4 regions of the Streptomyces sp. NPDC060000 genome follow, and region 4 is predicted to be linked to each of the others. Evidence: riboswitches for the same ligand, from Rfam matches in the RefSeq annotation. Region 4 holds a riboswitch; each other region holds the start of a gene.
What was found. A riboswitch is a leader RNA that binds a small molecule or an ion and turns the genes downstream of it on or off. The one in region 4 is predicted to bind cyclic di-AMP.
Positions count from the first base shown of each region.

Region 1: another riboswitch for cyclic di-AMP. It lies ahead of ACFWBB_RS08920 (transglycosylase SLT domain-containing protein); the one in region 4 lies ahead of ACFWBB_RS27965 (peptidoglycan DD-metalloendopeptidase family protein).
Region 2: another riboswitch for cyclic di-AMP. It lies ahead of ACFWBB_RS36420 (M23 family metallopeptidase); the one in region 4 lies ahead of ACFWBB_RS27965 (peptidoglycan DD-metalloendopeptidase family protein).
Region 3: another riboswitch for cyclic di-AMP. It lies ahead of ACFWBB_RS18350 (M23 family metallopeptidase); the one in region 4 lies ahead of ACFWBB_RS27965 (peptidoglycan DD-metalloendopeptidase family protein).

Region 1 covers NZ_JBHWUU010000011.1:86,299-88,489, reverse strand. Annotated here, with positions in the region: gene ACFWBB_RS08925 (polyprenyl synthetase family protein) at 1-370, opposite strand, end outside; cyclic di-AMP (ydaO/yuaA leader) riboswitch at 1,017-1,245, shown strand; gene ACFWBB_RS08920 (transglycosylase SLT domain-containing protein) at 1,249-1,722, shown strand; gene ACFWBB_RS08915 (HAD family hydrolase) at 1,768-2,191, opposite strand, start outside.
Region 2 covers NZ_JBHWUU010000095.1:22,475-24,665, forward strand. Annotated here, with positions in the region: gene ACFWBB_RS36415 (aldo/keto reductase) at 1-140, opposite strand, end outside; gene ACFWBB_RS36420 (M23 family metallopeptidase) at 295-1,317, opposite strand; cyclic di-AMP (ydaO/yuaA leader) riboswitch at 1,327-1,493, opposite strand; tRNA gene ACFWBB_RS36425 (tRNA-Met) at 1,826-1,899, opposite strand; gene ACFWBB_RS36430 (dihydrofolate reductase family protein) at 1,962-2,191, opposite strand, start outside.
Region 3 covers NZ_JBHWUU010000031.1:54,824-57,014, reverse strand. Annotated here, with positions in the region: gene ACFWBB_RS18350 (M23 family metallopeptidase) at 100-843, opposite strand; cyclic di-AMP (ydaO/yuaA leader) riboswitch at 858-1,027, opposite strand; gene ACFWBB_RS18345 (M16 family metallopeptidase) at 1,230-2,191, opposite strand, start outside.
Region 4 covers NZ_JBHWUU010000059.1:6,592-8,782, reverse strand. Annotated here, with positions in the region: gene ACFWBB_RS27965 (peptidoglycan DD-metalloendopeptidase family protein) at 1-837, opposite strand, end outside; cyclic di-AMP (ydaO/yuaA leader) riboswitch at 842-1,036, opposite strand; gene ACFWBB_RS27960 (alpha-galactosidase) at 1,305-2,191, opposite strand, start outside.

The DNA of each region.
Region 1 (2,191 bases), on a different contig from region 4:
AGTCACCAGTGAGGACGGCGACGGAGTTCCCCCAGCGGCTGTTCGCGCTGGACACCCCGCGCCGCACGGCGGCCTCGTCCATCACGTCGTCGTGGTACAGCGTGGCCAGGTGGGTCAGCTCCACCACCACGGCCGACGGCACGATCCCCGGCGCGTACGGGTCCCCGAACTGCGACGCGAGCACCACGAGCAGCGGCCGGAACCGCTTCCCGCCCGCTCGTACGAGATGCTGGGCGGCCTCCGTGATGAACGGGACCGCACTCTTGGTGGCCTCGAGCAAGCCTTCCTCGACAGCCGCCAATCCGGCCTGGACATCGGCTTCCAGAGCCTGGTCCCGCACGCTCAGCCCGAACGGCCCGACGACGGTCACGAGGGGTCTCCTGTCTGCTGGTGTCTACTGGCGATTACGCGGTTTGTCGATAGGTCTCTGCCATCACTCAAGTCAGCGTATCCGGTCACGTTTCGATCACCGATAGCCCCCACGTCCCCCGGGCTCGAATGGGCTCGCCCAGGAGGCGCTCCGCAGGCCAGGCGGTATCGGATCACGCCCGATATGTTTTTGATCAGCTCAGATGAGCGGACATGAATAGAAATGCCGGGAAGCGACGATTCATGTCCGCGCCAGGGTGGCCGGCAGGCCGATGACCCCGCCCGTCCACCCCCGCCCACGTGACGACGATCACGCACCCCCTCCAGGACTTCTCCATCCGGCACCCCTTCACGGACCCACCTCCCGCGCCCGGATTTCGCACGCGACTCATCGACGGTGCTTTAACGATGAGTTGGGCCTAATGCCCGATTCGCCGCTCTTGTGAACGCTGGTGAGTTGGCTCACTCCCCTCGACCGCCCGGGCCGACCTCGCCCTTCACCGATTCTCCGCACGCCCCAAGCAAGTTGAAGCTTTGCACCCACAAAGGATCAAGCACCCCATAGGTCACAGACCAAGGTCAATAGGGGTCAACTGTGAATCCGGTACTTGTTTCGGACATGTGCTCTCGCATACGTTCCCGGCCTGTCGGGCGGAACGCCGAATCCTGCCGCCGCCCGAACCACCCATCGAGAACGCTCGGCAGGAGCGGGGGAACCAGGTAAGTCGCCGAACCGGATGTTCCGGACGTCTTGGATGTATCAGACGTTTCGGACCACCCGGTACGGCTTGGGGTCAAGTCGCACCCGTAAGACGCGACCGGGCAGCTCCCGCCCGAACCCGACAGCTCACCTCGCAGGCGCTGGAGAGGAAAATCATCATGCCCGCTGCCGCTCAGCCGCGCCGCAACCGTCTCGTCCGCACGCTCGCCGTCGCCGTCACCGGCGCCGCCGTGCTCGCCCTCCCGCTCATCGGCGCGACCGGCGCCTCCGCGGCGACGCCGACCGTCGCCACCGCCACCAGCCTCGGCTACTCCAACAACCTCGACGGCTGGATCCGCGCCTCCCTCCAGGTCATGGGGCAGCACGGCATCCCGGGCACGTACAACGGCATCTACCGCAACGTCATCCGCGAGTCCTCGGGCAACCCCTACGCCATCAACCTCTGGGACTCCAACGCGGCCGCGGGCATCCCCTCCAAGGGGCTGCTCCAGGTCATCGACCCGACCTTCCGCGCCTACCACGTCTCGGGCACGTCGTGGAACTCCTACGACCCGGTCGCGAACATCACCGCCGCCTGCAACTACGCGGCCGCGCGGTACGGCTCGATCGACAACGTGTTCGGCGCGTACTGACCCTCGCGTCGGTGCCGATCCGTTCCGCGGTACCGGCCTTCCCGGTCATGGAAACAATCGTTCGAGGACGACGGCCACGCCGTCGTCCTCGTTCGACGTCGTCACCTCGTCGGCCACCGCCTTGAGTTCCGGATGGGCGTTGGCCATGGCGACACCACGAGCCGCCCAGTCGAACATCGGGATGTCGTTGGGCATGTCCCCGAAGGCGATGGTGTCCTCGGGCCGCAGCCCCAGACGTTCGGCGGCCAGGGCCAGCCCCGTCGCCTTGGTGATCCCGCAGGGCTGAAGCTCGACCGTGCCCGGCCCGGACATGGTGACGGTGGCCAGCGAACCGACCACCGAACGGGCCGTCGCCGCCAACTCGTCGTCCGACAGGGTGGGATGGCGCAGCAGCACCTTGCTGATCGGCTCGCACCACAGGTCGTCGCGCCGACCGACACGCAGGGCTGGCAGCGTCGGGTGCGGCATG
Region 2 (2,191 bases), on a different contig from region 4:
AAGTTGCCGCCCGCGGCCGTGTAGGCGTCGAGTACGGCGAAGGAGGCCGTCTCGTCGGCGGTCCAGCCGAAGACGTTGCCGCCGAGGGAGAGCGGGAAGACCTCGAGGTCGGAGGAGCCGAGCTTGCGAAGAGAAGTCATGCTTCGTCTCAACGGGCGCCGACGGCCCGCCCATTCCGGGCGTGACGCGAAGAACATGTGAACGGCGCCTGTGGACGGCACAGACCGGCAGCCCCGACGCGGAGGGCGCCGGGGCTGCCGAGGTGGATCAGGGTGTCCGCGGGAGAGGGACCGCTCAGGGGTTGATGCCCTTGCCGCGCAGCCATGCCGCCGGGTCGATGCCGTCGGCGCTGCCGCCCGGGTGGACCTCGAGGTGGAGGTGGGCCCCGGTGACGTTCCCGGTCGCGCCCACCCGGCCGATCACGTCACCGGTGGCGACCTTCTGGCCGACACTGACGCTGATCGACGACTGGTGGCAGAACCACAGCTCGGTGCCGTCGTCCAGGGTCAGGATGGTGCGGTAGCCGTAGGAACCGGCCCAGCCGGCCTCGGTGATGGTGCCGCTGTGGACGGCCTTGATGAGCGTGCCCGTGGGCGCGGCGAAGTCGAGACCCGTGTGGTAGCCGGAGGACCAGAGGGAACCGGCCTGACCGAAGGTCGAGGTGATGGTGTACGAGGAGGTCGGCAGGGTGTACTGCTTGGCCAGCTCGGCCAGGCGCGCGGCCTCGACCTTCGCGGCGGCTTCCTCGGCGGCCTTCTTCTTGGCGGCGGCCGCCTTGGCCTCCGCCTCCTTCTCGGCCTTGGCGACGGCGTCGGCCTCGGCCTTGGCCGCCACGGCGGCTGCCTTGACCTCGACCTGGGACTGCTGCGACTCGGCCTGCGCCATGATCCGGCTGCGCAGGGCCTCGCCGGCGTCGGAGGCGCTCTCGTCGGCGTCCACGGGGGCTTCGGTTCCGAAGCCGGCGAAGGCCGACGGGGCTTCCTGGGCGGGCTGGTCGTCGGAGATGAGCGAGCCCACGTTGGGCAGGTCCGGCATCGAGATGGAGACCGGGGCCTTGCCGGTGTTGGCACTGGCCATGCCGCCCGCGCTGACGGCGGCTATGACGCCGACGCCGAGGACGGTGGAGCTGCGGGCGAATCCGCCGCCGCGCTGCTTGGCGACGCGGTGCTTGCCGCGTGCCGGGCGAATGGACTCCGCGGTGGGGTTCCATTCCTCCCAGGGGCCCTCGTCAGTGCGGTAACCGCCGTAGCCGAAGGTCTCGGTGGACCGCTGGCTCGGCGCGTACGGGGCTTCTGGGGCAGGCGGGTTGGACGCCACGCGGGCGCGCTCCTTTCCTTCCGTCGCCTACCGGGTTAGCTGACGGGTTCGGAGCGGGAAGGTCTCCTACGCGCGTATACCGGCCGTGGACTCTGCGAGTTCACGGCGGCTTCCGCGTGATTCACCCCAAGGTGGTGGTTCCCCGGTTCCCTTGCGGGATTCGGCACGTGCCGCACGGAGCCGACTCTGGTGCCGGCTGGGACGACCGCGCTGCGTTATCGAACGTTAATAGACCCGGGGGCGGTATTCCAAGCCGTTCTTCTTGATCAATAACATTCGTGGCCTGGACTTTCGGGCCACCAGTGGTGAAAAACGGGCGAGTTGACCGCGCCTCGCCCTACCCCGGAAACGCTTCATCAGTCACAGGCGTTTTGATGGTGACTCGTTCGTTATGCGCAGAGCGGTCATCCGATCACGAAGAGTGAGGGAGTGACTGGCGAGCACGCCCGGGGGCCGGTGAACGCGCCGAAGGCCGGAACCCTTTCGGATTCCGGCCTTCGGCCATCAGTAGCGGGGACAGGATTTGAACCTGCGACCTCTGGGTTATGAGCCCAGCGAGCTACCGAGCTGCTCCACCCCGCGGCGATGAACACAACTGTACGCCATCAGCGGGACAGAAAGCACATCGGTTGATCCGCGGTGCCTCAGCGGTCTCGGAGAAGGTGGCCGTTCGGGTCCTTCGCACGCTCCTCGTACTCCGGAAGTACGAGGACGTCGACACCCTGGGCGGCCAGCAGACCGCTTCCGTCCGCCTCCGTGACGAAGGTGTTCGGTTCCCGCCAGGCCGTGACCACCCTGCGCACGCCCGCGTCGAGGATGAGCCGGGTGCAGGGGGCCGGGCGGGAGGAGCGGTGGGCGCACGGCTCGAGGCTGC
Region 3 (2,191 bases), on a different contig from region 4:
GGCCGGAATCCAGGGATATTTTTTGGACAGCAGAGCCTCGGAAACAGCGAAAGCCCCGGCCGGGAGGGCCGGGGCAGGACGATCTGTCGCCGTGGGACGTCAGACGTTCACGCCGTGCTTACGGAGATAGGCGACCGGGTCGATGTCCGAGCCGTACTCCGCCGTGGTACGGGCCTCGAAGTGCAGATGCGGACCGGTGACGTTGCCGGTGGCGCCGGACAGGCCGATCCGCAGACCGGGGGTGACCTGCTGACCCACCGACACCTCGATGGACGACAGGTGACCGTACTGGGTGTACGTCCCGTCGTTCATCTTGATGACGATCTGGTTGCCGTAGGACCCGCCCCAGCCGGCCTCGACGACGGTGCCGGAGCCGACCGCGTGCACGGAGGTACCGCTCGCGGCGTGGAAGTCGATGCCGGTGTGACTGCCGGAGGACCACAGCGAGCTGCTGGCCTGGTAGCCGGTGGAGACGTAGGAACCGGTGATCGGCGACACGAAGGTGTTGAGGAGCTTGCGCTCGGCCTCACGGGCGGCACGCACGCGTGCCGCGCGCTCCTCCACGGCCTTCTTGGCGGCGGCCTCGCGGGCGGCCTGCTCGAAGGCCGCCTGCTTCTGCACGGCGACCTGGTCGTCGATCTGCTCGACGACGGACTCGCCGGCGGTGACGACGGGGATGAGCCCGGTCTGCTCGGGGGTGGGCTCGGCGGCGAAAGCCGGGGTGGAGGCGACGGTGGCCATGACACCGGTGGTGGTGAGCGCCGCGATGCCCGCCGCGCGGACGCTGGTGCGCTGCATCCGGCTGGGCCGACGGTGCTTCCCGGTGGCGCAGGTGAACGCCATGAAGTTGGGGGTGTCCTTTCCTTCCCTCTCGCCTACCGGGTTAGCTGACGGGTTCGGAGCAGGAAGGTCTCCTACGGACCCCCTCGCGCTTCGCGCGCGGGCGTCCGATTCACCCCAGGGACTTCACAAGTGGGTCCCCGGCTCCCCTGGCTCGCGCCGTACGGGGACTCGGCGATGACTGTCCGGTGCCGCGGCTGCGGCGCACTGCCTGACGAACAGCCCGGATGACGTTAAGCGGCGCGGGTTTCAATCCTCAAACGGATCTCGGTTTTTGTAGCGCATCCCACAGGGCAGACAGGCAACCTCCGCCCCAATTCGGACACGCAGGGGCCCTGGTGACGCTTTCGTCGACCAGGGCCCCTGCGCGCGCGTGCCGTTGCCGGGATCTACTCCGCGGACACGACCTTGACCTCACCGATGCCGAGAGCCTCGACCGGCTCCCTGATCCGGGCCGCGTCACCGACGAGGACGGTCACGAGGCGGTCCACCGGGAAGGCGTTCACGGCCGCCGCGGTGGCCTCCACCGTGCCGGTCGCGGCGAGCTGCTGGTAGAGCGTGGCCTGGAAGTCGTCGGACAGGTGCTGCTCGACCTGGTCGGCCAGCGTGCCGGCGACGGCGGCGGCGGTCTCGAACTTCAGCGGCGCCACGCCGACCAGGTTCTGCACGGCGATGTCACGCTCGGCGTCCGTCAGCCCCTCGGCGGCGAGGGTGCGCAGCACCTTCCACAGGTCGTCCAGGGCGGGACCGGTGTTCGGGGTGTCGACGGAGCCGCTGATGGCGAGCATCGCCGCGCCCGAGCCGTCCGGGGCCGACCGCAGGACCTGGCCGAACGCGCGGACACCGTACGTGTAGCCCTTCTCCTCGCGCAGGACGCGGTCCAGCCGGGAGGTGAGGGTGCCACCGAGGCAGTACGTGCCGAGGACCTGCGCGGGCCACACACGGTCGTGCCGGTCGGCGCCGATGCGGCCGATCAGCAGCTGCGTCTGGACGGCGCCGGGGCGGTCCACGATGACGACCCGGCCGGTGTCGTCGGCGGTCACCGGCGGCACCGGCCGTGGCTGGGCCGAGGAGCCCGTCCAGGCGCCCAGGGTGTCGCCGAGGAGCGCGTCCAGGTCGACGCCGGTGAGGTCGCCGACGACCACGGCGGTGGCCGTGGCGGGCCGGACGTGCTTCTCGTAGAAGGCGCGTACGGCAGCGGAGTCGATCTTCTCGACCGTCTCCGCGGTGCCCTGGCGCGGGCGCGACATGCGCGCGGTGGCCGGGAACAACTCCCTGGAGAGCTCCTTGGCGGCACGCCGGGAGGGGTTGGCCAACTCGTGCGGGATCTCGTCCAGGCGGTTGCGGACGA
Region 4 (2,191 bases):
GACCAGCTGGCCCGCGGCCACGGTCTGCCCGGCCGAGACGGAGAGCTGGGACAGGTGGGCGTACTGGGCGTAGTAGCCGTCGGCGAGCTTGATGACGACCTGGTTGCCGTACGCGCCGCCCCAGCCCGCGGAGACGACGGTGCCCGCGCCGACGGCCTTGAGGGACGTGCCGGTCGGGACCACGAAGTCGGTACCGGTGTGGTAGCCGCTCGACCACATGCTGCCTGCCGTGTGGTAGGCCGTGCCGACGGTGGCACCCGCCACCGGCAGGACGTAGCCGCTCGACGTGCCGGTGCTGCTCTCGGCGACCTGGGTCGCCGCCTTCGAGGAGGACGAACCGGACGACGAGGCGGAAGAGGACGAGGACGATGCCCTGCTGCCGGACGCCTTCGACGAGGAGAACGACGACTTCGACGACGACCCGGACGACGAACCGGTGCTGCCGGTCGCGGCCTTCTTGCCGATCGAGAGCTTCAGGCCGGGGTGGATCAGCGACGGGTCGCTGCCGACGGCCTGACGGTTGTCCTGGTACAGCCGCTGCCAGCCACCGCTGACGTTCTGCTCGTCGGCGATCCTCGAGAGATAGTCGCCGGACCGCACGGTGTAGGTCCTGGCGCTCGTCGCGGTGGCGGCCTTCTGCGCCACCGGAACGGACTGCGCGGCCTGTTCCGGGACGGACTGGGAAGCCGACTGGGCGACGGACTGCGTGGGGGCCGCGTGAGCGCCGGTGGCCCCCATGAGCGGAAGGGCGAGCGCGGCGCCGCCGGTTCCGGCGACGGCGATGGAGCGGGTGAAGCGCTGGGGCTTCGGACGGCGGTGCTTACCCTTCGCGGGCATGGCGAATTCCTCTCCGGCGCCTGCGAGGTGAGCTGTCGGGTGCGGACTGGAGATGCCCGGCCGCGCCGAGGCGCGGCTTTACCCCAAAGCCTGTTCCGGAGGCCGGAACAGGCGGTTCTGCCTGTGGGTCCCCCGCTCCTGCCATGCACGGATGAGTGTGCGGGCTCCGGGCGGTGGCAGGATTCGGCGTCCGTCCGGATTGGTGTGGAACGTAAGCGACCAGGACGCACAGGGACAAGCAGAGGTTGTACTGTCGACTCCTTTCTCTTGATCCGCTGTGAGAATCCCCGGTCACACTCCGTGAATCAACGGGCCCGCTTATCCACAAGCACCCTGAAAAGCAGGCGAATTACGTGAACATGACCAGCGACGGACGGTCACGACTATGACGCTGATCACGTGACGGCTCTCCAGGTCGCCTTATTCCAGAGCGAGTTGGAACGAAGGCGCCAATTCGGACAGAAGCCTCAGATGCGACGCAGCCGGATAACCGTCGCATCGAGGTCGCCCCGCAGTCCGGTACGCAGCCCGTGGTGCAGCAGCACGGCACCCCGGTGAACTTCGCCTGTTTCGCGGCATTCGTACGATGCTGCCGGGTCGAGTCCGCGCAGCCGCAACGCCGGAACGGGCTCGCCGAACCGCTGCGCCTGGAGCCAGGCGAGGACGACGGTCTCGTCACCGCGCACGTACTGGACGGCACTCGGACCGCCCGTCGGGGGCCGCAGCCGGTAGAGGTCGCCCTGCTGCACGAGAGGCCGGATCTCCTTGTAGAGGTCCACCCACCGGCGCGCCTCCGCAAGCTCGTCCTCGCTCCACTCGGAGAGGTCCCCGCCGACGCCGAGGACGCCGGCCATGGCGCTGACGAAGCGGAAGCGCAGCGAGCTGACCCGGCCGTTGAGCTGGGTGTTCGGGCTGTCGGTGACCCAGGCCGCCATCACCCGGGCGGGATGGATCTGGCTGAAGCCGTGCTGGATGTCGAGCCGGTCGAGCGGGTCGGTGTTGTCGGAGGTCCACACCTGGTCGGTACGGCTCATGATCCCGAGGTCGATGCGCCCGCCGCCGCCCGAGCAGGACTCGAAGGCGACCCCGGGGTGGGCCGCCCGCAGCCGGTCCAGGAGGGCGTACAGGGCGCGCACATGGTCGACCCAGAGGCGCTGCGGGTAGGGGTCGTCCGGCCAGCCGGCGTCGGTGAAGCAGCGGTTGAAGTCCCACTTCACATAGTCGACGGGCGCGCTGGACAGCAGCCCGTGGAGCTGTTCCCAGAGGTACTCCTGGACGTCCTCGCGCGCGAGGTTGAGCATGAGCTGATTGCGGAACTCCGTCCGCTTTCGTCCGGATTGGAACTGCACCCAGT